Regions from separate parts of the Yoonia phaeophyticola genome, predicted to be linked through region 2. Evidence: riboswitches for the same ligand, from Rfam matches in the RefSeq annotation. Region 2 holds a riboswitch; the other holds the start of a gene.
The links. Region 2 has a riboswitch for thiamine pyrophosphate ahead of thiB (thiamine ABC transporter substrate binding subunit). Riboswitches for the same ligand answer to the same signal wherever they lie in the genome.
Positions count from the first base shown of each region.

Region 1: linked by a shared signal. The riboswitch ahead of thiD (bifunctional hydroxymethylpyrimidine kinase/phosphomethylpyrimidine kinase) and the one ahead of thiB (thiamine ABC transporter substrate binding subunit) in region 2 are both predicted to bind thiamine pyrophosphate.

Region 1 covers NZ_CP150951.2:1,026,283-1,033,819, reverse strand. Annotated here, with positions in the region: gene AABB29_RS05315 (NlpC/P60 family protein) at 1-748, shown strand, start outside; gene AABB29_RS05310 (DUF2853 family protein) at 1,091-1,432, opposite strand; gene AABB29_RS05305 (extensin family protein) at 1,678-2,388, opposite strand; gene ahcY (adenosylhomocysteinase) at 2,467-3,855, opposite strand; TPP riboswitch at 4,076-4,179, shown strand; gene thiD (bifunctional hydroxymethylpyrimidine kinase/phosphomethylpyrimidine kinase) at 4,242-5,021, shown strand; gene AABB29_RS05290 (FAD-dependent oxidoreductase) at 5,018-5,998, shown strand; gene thiS (sulfur carrier protein ThiS) at 5,976-6,173, shown strand; gene AABB29_RS05280 (thiazole synthase) at 6,175-6,945, shown strand; gene AABB29_RS05275 (thiamine phosphate synthase) at 6,942-7,537, shown strand, end outside; gene AABB29_RS05270 (HesA/MoeB/ThiF family protein) at 7,535-7,537, shown strand, end outside.
Region 2 covers NZ_CP150951.2:1,878,749-1,886,285, forward strand. Annotated here, with positions in the region: gene AABB29_RS09460 (cytochrome c1) at 1-414, shown strand, start outside; gene AABB29_RS09465 (ATP-binding cassette domain-containing protein) at 446-1,177, opposite strand; gene AABB29_RS09470 (thiamine/thiamine pyrophosphate ABC transporter permease ThiP) at 1,164-2,693, opposite strand; gene thiB (thiamine ABC transporter substrate binding subunit) at 2,669-3,658, opposite strand; TPP riboswitch at 3,694-3,792, opposite strand; gene AABB29_RS09480 (dicarboxylate/amino acid:cation symporter) at 3,853-5,175, opposite strand; gene aroC (chorismate synthase) at 5,312-6,415, shown strand; gene AABB29_RS09490 (thioredoxin family protein) at 6,449-6,862, opposite strand; gene AABB29_RS09495 (cytochrome c biogenesis CcdA family protein) at 6,875-7,537, opposite strand, start outside.

The DNA of each region.
Region 1 (7,537 bases), 850 kb from region 2:
GGCTGATACTTTTGTTCTAGGCGCTGAGAAGATGCTTCTGGCACCGGTGACGGATCTTTGCGCAAGCCCTGCTGGCGCGCGAGATCGGCAGCTTTTGCTTGGTGCCATTGTCACGGTTTTTGAAGATCGTGATGGTTGGTCCTTTGTGCAGGCGATTGACGGTTATGTCGGGTATGTGCCCTCGGATGCGCTGGGGGCTCTAAGCCCGCCCAGTCATTTTGTGGCCACCATGGCGACCCATGCTTATCAGGCCGAGGATTTCAAATCGCGCGATGTGATGCATCTGCCCTTCGGCGCGCGGGTTACCGTTCTGGATGAACGGCGCAAGTTCTTTGAAACGTCGGTGGGGTTTGTGCCGAAAAAGCATCTGCGTGGCTTGGATCAGCCGTTTACAGACCCGGCGACGGTGGCCCAATTGCATTTTGGCGTGCCTTATCTTTGGGGTGGGAATTCAACAAGCGGTATCGATTGTTCCGGTCTGATTGCGGCGAGCCTTACCAGCTGTGCAATGGGCTGTCCGGCGGACAGCGATCTGCAATGTGAGGCGCTGGGCGCGGATGTCAGCGGCGCGCTGAGGCGCGGGGATTTGATTTTCTGGAAAGGGCATGTTGGGATGATGGTGGATGAGCATACGCTGATCCACGCAAATGTACATCATATGGCAACACGGTATGAGCCGCTGGACCAGGCAATCGCGCGTATCAAGGCTCAGGGCGATGGTCATGTCACCGCACAAAAGCGTTTATGAGATAAAAAAGGGGGTTCGGGCAAATGCCGAACCCCCTTTTCACCCCGCGTGCACTTCTACCACCACACGCTATGAAATTCCTGGTTCGGACCATTCTGGCCCTTCGGTCATGCTGTAGACGATTGTTGTTATAACGCCTCGCATCATCATTTCGTTCCCGGGGTCTGCAATTTTTTTGAAAAAATTGCACCGCGTTGCCGGTCACAATTGAACAGTAGCGCAATAGGCCTGCCCAAGCAAAAACTATGAATGGAAGAATCGAAACATTAAAACTGTACTGATCGGGAACAAAAAACGCCCGTCACGAGAACGGGCGTCCGAAAGATGAGCGTTGGGACAGAATTAGCCGTAGACCGCTTCTTTGCCGAAGTGCTTTGTCAGCATGTAATAGACAACAGCGCGGTACTTGTTGCGCTCAGATTTGCCATAGGTCGTCAGGACCGAATCAATGGCTGAATCAAGTTCTGCACTGTCTTTCAGGCCAAGCTTCTTGATCAGGAAATTGTTCTTCACGGTTTCGATTTCGTCCGGTTGGCCGGCTGCCACAGTCGACGCATCCGCATTGTAGATCGCCGGGCCACAGCCAATCGTCACTTTTGTCAGCAGATCCATGTCTGGCGTCATGCCGCACTTGTTCTTGAGATCGTCTGCATATTTTGCGATCAAATCGTCTCTTTTACCCATGAGAATGTCCCCGATGTTCGTGTTATTGGTCAATATCCGCAGCTTTTGCCACGTCTGCGCAGGTTAATGGCAGCATAGTCGTTTGGTAAAGGGAAAACCCAAAAAAGCAGCGATGTTTCGCCTTGACCCAAGGTCATGTTTTGTTGTGGATTTGGGCTTCTGCCACTGATTTTGATGGGTTTCATAACGCGCGCTTTGGTTTCAAAGACAAGGCGACCGAATTGTTCAAATGACCTAGGCGGCCCCTACCGGCACGATCCCCAGCCTTTGGATTGCAGGTGGAAATGATCCGCGTGCAGGCTGTTGTAATCTGGCGAAAGCGTCAGCCTGAACCACTCACACGCCCCATCCCGTGCCGCCCGTAAAAACGCGGCCTCGGCGTCGGTGCCGACCCAATCCTGCAACAGTGAAATCTGCCGTCCATCGGCAAATCCAAACCCTGAGATATCGATTGCATCGGCGGTTGCATGGGTGCTCATCCGGGTGGAGGGCCCGCTGCCCGTGCGTATCGTGCGACAATTATAACTACCGGTTTGGGTGATGTCGCGTAACGCAGTCCCAAGGATATTCCGGGCGGCGGGTTGCAAGCTATGGCGTTCCCACATCGCCATTCGTAAGGCGATGGCACAGCGTGTTTCCAACCCGTTCAGCCGCGCATTGCCGACGCCCTGTAACGCGACACGGTCCCTGATATGACATTGATCGCTGGCTTCAAAATCGGTCAAGGGCTGCAATGCGGCATGCCCGTTTAGAACAGCTAAGCAGCTTTGCCCATCCGCTACAGCGCGATTAAGTTTCCATCCGGTGATCGGCGTGACCGGATCATCAATGGAAAGGGGCTGCACCGGATTCCATTGCGGGGGCAACGGCGTGTTGGGATGCATCAAGGCCTGATAGGCACCAAATCCCAGCAAACCAACAAACAAAAAAGCGGCCAGGCCCCTGATCAGGGCCAAGCCGCGTTTCCGCTCACTGCGTTTTTGCTTTGTGGCATCCTGCGCCATTGCCTGACGTTTGGCGTGCCGCATGTTGGGTTAGTACCGGTAATGTTCTGGCTTGAACGGTCCTTCAACGGTCACGCCGATATAATCGGCCTGCTCTTTTTTCAGCTCAGTCAGCTTCACACCAATCCGCTTCAGATGCAGGCGCGCAACTTTCTCATCAAGATGTTTGGGCAGGATATGCACGCCGACCGCATAAGCATCATCATTGTTCCACAGCTCCATCTGGGCCAGAACCTGGTTGGTAAATGAAGCCGACATCACAAAGGATGGATGCCCGGTCGCATTGCCAAGGTTCAGCAAACGGCCCTCGGACAGTAGGATCAGACGGTTGCCAGATGGCATCTCGATCATATCCACCTGTTCTTTGATGTTGGTCCATTTATGGTTCTTGAGCGCGGCAACCTGAATTTCATTGTCGAAATGGCCGATGTTACCGACGATCGCCATGTCCTTCATTTCGCGCATATGCTCAATCCGGATGACGTCTTTGTTGCCGGTCGTGGTGATGAAAACGTCAGCTGTTGCGAGTTCATCCTCTAGAATCACAACCTCGAACCCGTCCATGGCGGCTTGCAGGGCGCAGATTGGATCCACCTCGGTGACTTTGACGCGGGCACCGGCACCGGCCAGTGACGCAGCAGAGCCTTTGCCCACATCGCCATAACCACAAACAACGGCGACCTTACCAGCCATCATTGTGTCGGTGGCGCGGCGGATGCCATCAACCAACGATTCCTTACAGCCATATTTATTGTCAAATTTCGACTTGGTGACAGAATCGTTCACATTGATTGCGGGGAAGGGCAGTTGGCCATTCTTGTGCAGATCGTAAAGGCGGTGCACACCTGTGGTTGTTTCCTCGGACACACCTTTGATCTGATCGCGTGTCTTGGTGAACCAGCCAGGGCTTTCGGCCATCCGTTTTTTGATCTGGGCTTTGATGACCTCTTCTTCTTCGGATTGCGGCACGGGGATGATATCCTCGCCCGCTTCGGCCCGCGCGCCCAGCAGAACGTAAAGGGTCGCATCACCGCCATCATCCAGGATCATGTTCGGCCCGTCAGGGAACATAAAGGATTTGTCCAGATAATCCCAATGTTCCTCAAGGGATTGGCCCTTGATCGCAAAGACGGGTGTACCGCCAGCAGCAATCGCAGCTGCGGCATGATCCTGGGTTGAGAAAATGTTGCAAGACGCCCAACGAACATCCGCGCCCAGTTCAACCAAGGTCTCGATCAGAACAGCGGTTTGAATGGTCATGTGCAAAGACCCAACGATCCGGGCACCTTTCAGCGGTTTGCTTTCACCGTATTCCTCACGCAGGGACATCAGGCCCGGCATTTCCGTTTCAGCGATATCCAGTTCCTTGCGGCCAAACGCAGCGAGGTCGATGTCTTTGACGATATAGTCGGTTGCCATTTCATAAATCTCCAAAAGGTTGGCGGTGCCATACCATCAGGGATGGCCTGCCACAATCCATTGCGCCTTATCCAACGAATGGTTGAACATTCTATAAGGCCCGATCAGATTTTGGCGCCGTTTCTGTTGGCAAGACGCAGCCTGCCGCCCCAAACCATCAAATGTCAGGGTGGTTTCAAAACCATTTGACGCGCCCATTTGATCGGTCTACCCCTACGTCAAATGACTGTTGGGGTGCCCTTATCCGGGCTGAGATGCGCTTGTCGTGGACCCATTGAACCTGAACCGGTTAGGACCGGCGGAGGGAACAGCTTGCGAAACCTCGTTCGCGCATAGCCGTATTCCTTTTGCCTGTTGTCCTGGCCCAAAAAGCCGAGGACGAGGACATGACAGCGAAGGCTTTGACGATTGCCGGTTCGGATTCGGGGGGCGGCGCGGGTATCCAGGCCGATCTGAAGACTTTTTCGGCGCTTGGTGTTTACGGTGCTTCGGTTATCACAGCCGTCACCGCCCAAAACACGCAGGCGGTCACCGCGATCCACCCCATTCCGGACGATGTTGTTACCGCCCAGATCAAAGCCGTTTTGGATGACATCCAAATCGGTGCGATCAAGATTGGCATGCTGGGTACGCCGTCGCTGATCAAAGCTGTTGCTGAGGCGATTGGTGACTTTGACGGCCCTGTAGTGCTGGACCCTGTGATGGTCGCAAAATCGGGGGATGTTCTATTGGCCGATAGCGCCATAGCGGCTTTGAAAACCCATCTTCTGCCTCGCGCATCCTTGTTGACCCCAAATTTGCCAGAAGCCGCCAAGCTGGTTGGTGACGCAGGCCGCGCAGATCAGCCGCAGGCTCTTCTGAAATTGGGGCCACGTGCCGTCTTGATGAAAGGTGGCCATGCGGCGGGGGATGTTTGTATCGATGATTTGGTTGGTGACACAGGTACGCAATCATTTGCGGCCCCGCGTGTTGCGACCGGTAACACGCATGGCACCGGGTGTTCCTTTTCATCGGCGATTGCCGCGTTTCTGGCCAAGGGACATGCCCTGCCTGATGCTGTGTCCCAGGCGCATGACTGGCTGCATAAGGCGATCCTGGCGGCAGATGACTTGCAGGTGGGGCGTGGGCATGGGCCGGTCCATCATTTTCATGCGCTTTGGACATGACCACGCCCTTCACCATCCTTGGCGCAGGCGTCTGCGGTCTGGCCATGGCGGCGGAACTATCGTCGCGCGGCGCGCCCGTTACCGTGATCGATCCGCAAGGCCCGCCGGGGGCGCATGCGTGTTCCTGGTGGGCGGGCGGGATGCTTGCCCCTGATTGTGAAGGCGTCAGCGCTGAGCCGGAAATACAGCGCCAGGGCCGAAAGGCCGCTGCATGGTGGCAGCGTCATGGTGCAAATATTCACAAGAACGGCACGATGGTTGTCGCCTTGGGTCGCGATCAAGGCGATCTGACCACGTTTGCCCGCCGCGCCCCTGCCGCGCAGCGTCTGACCCGCGATCAGATCGGTGCCCTTGAACCCCATCTGGCCGAGCGCTTCGCTGCCGCCCTGTTTCTTGCAGAGGAGGCCCATTTGGATCCGCGTGAAACTTTGACCGCGTTGCACGATCGGCTGGCCCGTCGGAGTGTTGCTTTCCAGACGGCTGCGCAGGGGCCGCTGATTGACTGCCGCGGCCTGACGGCCCGCGATGCATTGTCTGATCTGCGCGGCGTTAAGGGTGAAATGCTGGTCGTCCGCTGCAATGATGTGTCGCTTTCGCGGCCAATCCGTCTGCTACACCCCCGCTTTCCGCTTTACATCGTCCCGCGCGGCGACGGTGTCTTTATGCTGGGCGCGACCCAGATTGAGACCGGTGAGCGCAGCCGCCCGACGCTACGGTCGGTCATGGAACTGATGAATGCAGCATACGCCCTGCATCCCGCTTTTGGAGAGGCCGAACTGCTGGAAATCGGCGTCGATGCCCGCCCTGCCTTTCCTGACAATCAACCCCGTATTCGCCACTTGGGCGACCGGATTTACGCAAATGGCCTTTTTCGGCATGGTTTTCTGTTGGCGCCTGCTTTGGCGTCGATGACTGCTGATCTGTTGCTGAAGGGCATAACACCTGAGGTTTGGTATGAAGATCATCGTGAACGGTGAGCCATGCGAGAGCACGGCGCCGACACTGGCCCAGCTATTGGCGCAACTTGGCAAAGCAGAGGCTAAAGTGGCCACGTCGGTCAATGAAGCGTTTATACCGCAGACGCTTCGCGCCCAGACGCCCCTCAATGACGGTGACCGGGTTGAGATCGTAGCCCCAAGGCAAGGGGGTTAGCATGCCGCTTTTTTATGGCACCCAGATTTCATCCCGCTTGATGTTGGGCACCGCGCAATATCCCTCACCTGCGGTTCTTGCCGATGCGTTTCGCAGATCTGGCGCAGGTATTGCCACCGTATCGGTCCGCCGCGAGGCAGGGGGCGAGCAAGCAGGTCAGGATTTCTGGGCGCTGATCCAGGACCTTGGCGTTGCCATCCTGCCCAATACGGCCGGATGCCATACCGTCCGCGAAGCTGTCACCACTGCCCAGATGGCCCGCGAGCTTTTTGATACCAATTGGATCAAGCTCGAGGTTATCGGCCATGCCGACACGTTGCAGCCTGATCCCTTTGGCCTGGTTGAGGCCGCCGCGCAGCTAACTGCGGATGGTTTTGAGGTCTTTCCTTATTGCACCGAGGATTTGGTTCTGTGCGAACGTCTGGTTGAGGTCGGTTGCGAAGTGCTGATGCCCTGGGGCGCGCCGATTGGCACGGGCTTGGGTCTGAATAATGTTTATGGCTTGCGCAGTTTGCGCGCCCACTTCCCTGATTTGCCCCTTGTTGTTGACGCCGGCCTTGGTCTGCCATCACAAGCCGCCCACGCCATTGAGCTGGGCTATGACGCGGTTTTGCTGAATACCGCCGTTGCAAAGGCGGGCGATCCGGCGGCGATGGCACAGGGATTTGCCCAGGCCGTTGAGGCAGGCGCGCTTGCCGCAAAGGCCGACCCGATGGATCCGCGCGATATGGCGGCCCCTTCCACCCCGGTCTTGGGAAAGGCGTTCTTATGACCCTTGCCCGCTTTTATCCCATTTTTGATGATGTCGCCTGGCTGCGCCGTGCTTTGCCTCTTGGGGTGAAATTGGTCCAGCTGCGGATCAAAGATCAGCCCCAAGCGCAGGTTCATAGGCAGATCGAAGAGGCCCGTGAACTTTGCCAGAGGTATGACGCTGTTCTGGTGGTCAATGATCATTGGCAATTGGCGATTGAGCTGGGCTGCGATTGCGTTCATTTGGGCCAAGAGGATCTTGATACGGCTGATATTGCCGCAATTCGGGCTGCTGGGCTGCGCTTGGGTGTGTCGACCCATGACGCCGCCGAGCTGGCCCGTGCCATGGCTTTGAACCCTGACTATATTGCGCTGGGGCCGATCTATCCGACGATCTTGAAAAAGATGAAATGGCACCGGCAGGGTGTTGAAAAACTGACCGTTTGGAAGGAACGCATTGGGGATATTCCGCTTGTCGCCATTGGTGGGATGAGCGTGGCACGCGCTGCCGGGGCGTTTGCGGCGGGGGCTGATATTGTGTCGGCTGTGACAGATATTACCCTTCACCCCGATCCTGAGGCGCGCGTGAAAGAATGGCTGGGCGCCTGCACATG
Region 2 (7,537 bases):
GTCAAAGGTATGGGCGGCGCAGAATATATCGCCTCGCTGCTGACTGGTTACCATGATGAGCCTGAATGCGCCCCAGAAGACGAGCCTATGGATGGCTACTATAACGTCGCGTTTGCGGCAGGCGGTTTCCCGGACTCTTGTATCGATGACCACGGGCACCATATGGTCCCAGGCAGCTGGATTTCGATGGCGCCTCCGCTCTATGGGGATGATGTTGTCTATGCGGACGGCCATTCAACCGATCTGGAACATGTGGCTGAGGATGTGGCCGCATTCCTGATGTGGACGGCAGAACCGAAAATGATGGCACGCCAGCAGGCTGGCTTGACTGGCTTCCTGTTCCTGGTCGTCCTGTCTGTGCTGCTATATCTGACAAACAAGCGTCTTTGGGCGCCGCATAAGCACAAAGACTAAAACCAATGGTTTTTGACCCAAAGGCCCGCGTTTAACGCGGGCCTTTTTCGTTGGGCTGATTGGTCGACTTTTGTCCAAGATACGTGATGAAAGCCTCCGGTGGATTGGCAAACAGATCAGCCGTCGGGCTTGGAGGCTGCACGAAACCGTCCGCAACCAGCGCCACATCATCTGCAATACGCTGAGCATCCGCTGGATGGTGAGTGACCATAATGACGGTCTTGCCGGTGGCCGCCAGCAGATGCTGGACCAGATCAAGCATTTCGTCTTTTAGACCCGGTCCAAGCGCTGCGAAAGGTTCGTCCAGCAATGTGACTGGTCTGTCGCCAAGCAAGATGCGGGCAAGCGCGGCGCGGCTTTGTTGCCCGCCAGACAATGCTCCAGGTTTACGGTCGGCAAACCCGTCAAGCCCGACACGAACCAGCACATCTGTGACGGCCCGTTTCTGGTCGGTCGATAGTCGCAAGCCTGCGGTCAGCGCCAATCCGACATTCTGGCCGATGGTCAGGTGTGGAAACAGGTTATTATCTTGAAAAAGAATGCTCATCGGCCGTTGCCCGGGCGGGTCTTGGTGAATGTCACGTCCCTCCCAGACCACCCGACCAGCAACGGGGGTAAGGAAACCAGCCAAGGCCGCCAGCAGGGTCGATTTACCTGCGCCGGAGGGGCCGATTAAAGCTGTCACCTTGCCCGGCGCAAAATCCAAATCCGCGCGAAGTGTAAATTCGCCTTGCCTTAGTCTCAGATCGTCACATGTCAGCATTTACGCGTCCTCCGCGATCACAAATCCAGAACAAGGCCAGGCTTAGCGCCAGCAAAATCAAAGCGGCACCTGCGGCTGCCTCCATTCGGTAAGCCCCCATCAAGCGATACATCGCCAGGGGCAACGTTTCCTCGGACTGTCCAGCAAAGAGTGTGATCACACCCAGATCACCCATGGATAAAGCTGCCGCCAAGCCAGCGGCGAACCCCAAAGGGCGCCGCACGCGTGGAATGACGACAAGTCGCACCCAGGCCCATCCGGTCAGGTTTAAAGATGCGCCGAGGCGGCCAAAATCGACCGTGCATTGCGCAACTGCGGGGGCAATGGCGCGTAGCGCGAAGGGCAGTGCCAGCGTCGCGTTGACCAGCATCGTCACTGGCAGGGCGACATCCGCAGGACGGATGAACGGAAAGACAATCAAGAAAGCACCGGTTCCGACCACCAGCCCTGATGCGGCAAGCGGCAAGACCCCGATGACGGCCACCATTGCGCCGCCCCGCAACGCAAGGCTCAGCGCCATAGTGACACATAATGCAGAAGACCCGATCGCGACGACGACCGAACGCAGCGCAGCGGGCCATACGGATGCAGGAAGTTCGAGCAATCCAGGTAGGCCGCGTAGTACAATCATCCCCAGCGGCACCAATAGAAAAAGGGCCGAAGCCGCAATCATCAGATAATCTAGCCATGCGCGGGACAAGTCCCAGCGCTGCACAACCCGGTCAAGCCCGGCCCCCATCGTGCCAAGCGCACTTACCCGCCATGCAAACACAGCGGCAATCACACAGATGAAAAATTGGATACAAGCCAGCAATGCCGCACGGTTAAGATCAAAGTCAAAGCGCAATGCCTGATAGATTGCCAGTTCAACCGTTGTTGCGCGGGGGCCACCGCCAAGGGTCAACGCAACTGCGAAACTTGTCAGGCAGATCAGGAAGATCACCAAAAATGCGCTGGGCAGGACACTGCGCAGCATGGGGATCTCCAACAGCCCTGTCACCGACACATCCAGCGTCGCGGCCAGCCGAAACCGTTCTGCGGGAATGGAGAGCCACCCTTGCAAAATCAGCCGAATGGCAAGCGGCAGGTTAAAGAACACATGGGCTAGAACCACACCGTGAAACCCAAATATCGAAATCGGGGAAAGGCCCACAGCCACAAGTAACGTATTCAAAAGGCCCTCACGGCCAAAAACAGCCAACAGCCCCAGAACCGCGACGATGACGGGCAATAGAAACGGGGCGCCAAGCAACGTGATCAATACCTGCCGTCCGGGAAACTGACGTCGGGCCAATGCCCGGGCTACTGGAATAGCCAGCACGACACTGATCAAAGCAGAAGCAAGGGCCTGCAGCACTGTAAAACGGATCGCGGCCCAATCAGCTGAAGACAGGCCGCCGGACCACTCGGCGCGGAAGGCGACCGCACCGAGTGTGCCAATTGTCAGGATCAGCACCAGCACCACCGCAGCCGCGCAGGGCCATCGCGGCGCTATTGCGAAAGCGCGGCGCGCCATTCATCCAATGCCGCGTCTCGCCCTGCAGCAGCTTCCTCGGGCGAGAATAGCAGCGCCTTTGCAGGTGTCAGCAACGTGTCGAACCCGGCGGGCAGCCCATCTGTTGGGGTGACGGCCGGATACATCCAGTTTGTCGTTGGAATGACGCTTTGGAAACCGTCAGACACCATGAATGCCAGGAATTGATCAGCTAGTTCAGGCTGGTCGGTTCCGGCAACTTTGCCTGCGACCTCAACCTGCATGTAGTGACCTTCGTCAAAGGCCCATGCGCGTTTGCTGTCGTCATCCTCTGCAATCAGGTGATAGGCGGGCGAGGTTGTGTAGGACAAAACCGCATCCGCTTCGCCATCAAGGAACATGCCATAAGCCTCAGACCAGCCGGGGGTGACGGTAACAATATTGTCCGCCAGATCAGCCCAGATCGTATCGGCCTGATCGCCGTAGGCTGCTTTCACCCACATCAACAGTCCCAGGCCTGGGGTGGATGAGCGCGGGTCCTGGATGACGATCTTTGTCTCACTATCGGCGAGGGCGCGCAGCGATGTGGGCGCTGGTGCCCCTGTATTTCCCACAAATGCAAAATAGCCCCAATCGAAGGGAAGGAATTCAGCGTCGTCCCATGCGATAGGCAGGTCAAAATCGACATCAACGCCATGCGGTGCGAATAACCCGGTTTCGCGGGCTGCTGCCGTCAGATTGGTATCAAGTCCCAGAACGATATCCGCTTCGGTACGCGGCCCTTCAAGCTGCAGCCGTGCCAGCAGTGCGGCGCCATCACCAGCGCCAATGAATTGCAGATCGCAGTTACAGGTTTCTTCAAACGCAGCTTCAACAGCCGGGCCGGGGCCCCAATCGCTGACGAAACTGTCATAGGTCATGACTTGCAGCACCGGGGTCTCGGCCAAAGCGCCAGTGGCGCAAAGGGCAAGTCCCGCAACAGCTGGCAGATAGGTGGTTTTGGTCATCATATCCTCCAAATGCGACGGACGGATTTGGGGATAGCGTTTAGGCTAACCTTCCCTCCGCCGGTCTTAACCGGTTCAGGTTCAACGGGTCCGCATGATGCATCTCAGCCAGATTGGCCCCCCGAGGTACGCTGTGAATACGGGTTGAAGAGGGAAATGAAAAGGGCCGCTGCAGCAGCGGCCCTTTTTTGGGTTTAGGCGACTGCCCCGTGGGGCATTTCAACATCGTCATCGTGGACGACGCCCGCGTTTGGATCATTGAAGACTTCAAGATCGATCTTGCCTTCGCCCTTGGCGACGATCGATGTGACAACCGCATCACCCGTGATATTCACGGCTGTTCGGATCATATCCATCAGACGGTCAACGCCCAAGATGATGGCGATACCCTCGATCGGCAGGCCGACCTGGCTCAGGACCATGGTCAACATGACCAAACCAACACCCGGTACACCTGCGGTCCCGATTGAGGCCAACACAGCCATGCCAATCACGGTCATATAGCCAGCAAGACCCAGGTCAATCCCATAGACATTTGCCAGGAACACTGTTGCAACACCCTGCATAATCGCCGTTCCATCCATGTTGATGGTGGCACCGAAAGGAATGCAGAATGACGCAACTGAATCGTTCACACCGACCCGCTCGGTCACCGATCTGTAGGTCACTGGGATAGTGGCGTTCGAACTTGCCGTTGAAAAAGCAAAAAGCTGCGCCGGACGCATCTTACGCATGAAGGTGATCGGGTTCAGACCCGCCAATACTTTGAGCATCCCCGGCAACGTGACGAACAAGTGGATCATCAGCGCGGCGACCAGTGTGATGACATAGCCCATCACCGGCATGAACAGACCGATCCCTTGCTCTGCGAAGGTCTTGGCGATCAGGCAGAACACACCATATGGGGCGAAATGCATGACGATCTGTACAACCTTCATCATCAGCTCATTCATGTACTCGCAGCCTTTGACAAAGTCTTCGGACTTAGCGCCCAGCATCAGCACAGCAATGCCCAGAATGACCGTGTAAAAGATCACCTGCAGCATCTCGCCATTGGCAAATGCAGCAATCGGGTTGGTTGGAACGATATTTGCAAACACAGACCAAACAGTTGGCGCTTCACGCCCGGTGACGCCGGTTGTATCGATTCCCTGCATGTCAAAGCCCTTACCGGGACCAATCAACGAGGCCAAAACGATGGCAACGGTAATCGCCATGGCCGTGGTCCCAAGATACAAAAAGAACGATTTTGTGCCGACACGGCCCAAAACGCGGACATCACCAATACCTGTGACCCCGCCTAGCAATGAGAAAAAGACCAGGGGCACGACAAGCATTTTCAATGCGTTGACAAACATCGTGCCGATCATTGCAAACAAGCCCGCAACAACATGATTGTTTACAAATTCACTGCCTATCATGTTGAAAATCACGCCAACGACGATACCAAGGCCCATCGCGATCATGATCTTCATTGTCAGTGACATCCCTGTGCCACCACTCGTTTCGGTAGTCATTTTTATACTCCCCGTTGTTAATCGCTCTAGCTTTGCACAACTTTCGCGAATGACAAAACATTCGGCGGTTCCAAGCTTGATTGAATACGATCAGGGTTTGCTGTAACCGATGGCTGATCAATACTAAGGCACTCTTATGTCACTGAACAGCTTCGGCCACCTTTTTCGTTTCACCACATGGGGCGAAAGCCACGGGCCTGCCCTCGGGGCTACGGTCGACGGCTGTCCGCCGGGTGTCCCGCTGGAAGCGTCGATGATCCAGCAGTGGATGGACAAGCGCCGCCCGGGGTTGAACAAGAATACGACCCAGCGGAATGAGCCTGATGCCGTTAATATTCTGTCCGGCGTTTTTGAGGGGCAAACAACCGGAACGCCGATCCAACTGATGATCCAGAACACGGATCAGCGTTCGAAGGATTACGGCGATATCGCCAACACATTCCGTCCGGGCCATGCCGATATAACCTATCACCAAAAATATGGTCTTCGGGATTATCGCGGCGGCGGGCGGTCCTCGGCCCGCGAAACCGCGTCGCGGGTTGCGGCTGGCGGAGTAGCACGCGAGGCGATCAAAGCCATTGTGCCGAACGTCCAGATCAAGGGTTACATGACCCAGATGGGTGCAAAGCAGATTGATCGGACCCGTTTGGACTGGGCGCAGATTGATCAAAACGACTTTTTCTGCCCCGATGCGCAGGCGGCAGAAGAATGGAATGATTACCTTGGCTGGCTCCGCAAGGATGACCATAATTCGGTCGGGGCTATCATTGAGGTTGTGGCGCGCGGTGTGCCGGCTGGTATTGGGGCGCCGATATATGGCAAGCTTGATACGGATTTGGCTGCGGCGATGATGTCGATCAACGCGGTCAAAGGTGTAGAAATCGGCGAAGGCATGGCCGCGGCAGCGCTGACAGGGCGCGATAACGCGGATGAGATTTTCATGGGGCAAGACGGGCCAGAATACAGCTCAAATCATGCAGGCGGCATCTTGGGTGGGATCAGCACGGGGCAGGATATTGTTGTGCGCTTTGCGGTAAAGCCCACGTCGTCAATCCTGAGTCCGCGCAAATCAATCCGCATGGATGGCAGCGCCACCGAGGTGGTGACCAAAGGCCGCCATGATCCTTGCGTCGGCATTCGGGCCGTGCCGGTAGGCGAGGCTATGATGGCCTGCGTGATTCTTGATCACCTATTGCTCGACCGGGGACAAACGGGCGGTAGACGCGGGCAAATCGGCTAAGTGCGACCGCGTCCCGGACTCGATCCGGGACCTCTACGAGGTCGCATTAAGCGCTGTATCCATAAGCGCCTGAATATCTGCCGTTGATGTACGTGCAACAACGCGCCCGAGCTCTTGATCGCCCTTCATCACCACCAATGTTGACCGTCGGGGGATGTTCAAGTCACGTGCCAGTTCGCTGCGGCCATATTCATCCCAATCGACATTGATGAAAGTGATAGCTTCATCATAGGCTGGGTTTTCACTGCGTAAATTTCCGATCACGCGTTCTTGGGCGCGGCAGGTGGTGCACCAGCTGGCTTTGAAATCAAGGAAAACGATGTCTCCAGCAGCCAGGCGTTCCTTGACCAGGCCGGGCGTATATTCCAGCGTTTCAGAGGCCAGGCTGATCGTAGGCAACACAGCAAGTGCGGCGGTAGATGTAATGAATTCACGACGTTTCATCATATTTCTCCTTGTTCAAAAACGGACCGACAGATCCTGTAGCCAGAATGGCAAATGGTCGAGCAACCAGATTTCGGCATAACGGTGCAGGTTCAGAAGCAGGGCAATTCCGAGCCCGATAAAGATCACTCCGGTGATTGTACGAACGCGCCCCGAAATGGCGCGCAGCCAATCGCGGCGCCGTCGGATGGCATTTTGCGCGCCATAGGCAAGCACAATAATGATCGTCGAAATCCCCAGCGCGAAGCTAAGCATCGTGCCCGCAGCCAGCCAGAGGCTCTCCCCCGACGAGGCCAGCGCAATCGCGCCGCCCAGCGTCGGGCCGACACAGGGCACCCAAACGGCGCCCAGCAATGCGCCGCCCACAAATTGCCCCGAAAGACCGTCGCGGTTGACGTCATCCATCCGCGCGTCAGCCCGGGCAGACATGCCTGCTGTCACGGCTGTAAAGCGGGTCGAAAATTGCGGGATCAGCAAGACCAACCCAAACAGCACCATAATGGCCGCACCAGCGCGGGCTATCATGACATCATCAACGCCCAGGCTACGGCCGAAAACCGCAACGGTCATCCCGACGATCACAAATGACAGGCTCATACCGGCCGCTAAAATAAGCGGTCCAGCACGTCCGGCCTGCAATGCGGTTGCCAAGACGATAGGCAAGACCGGCAGGACGCA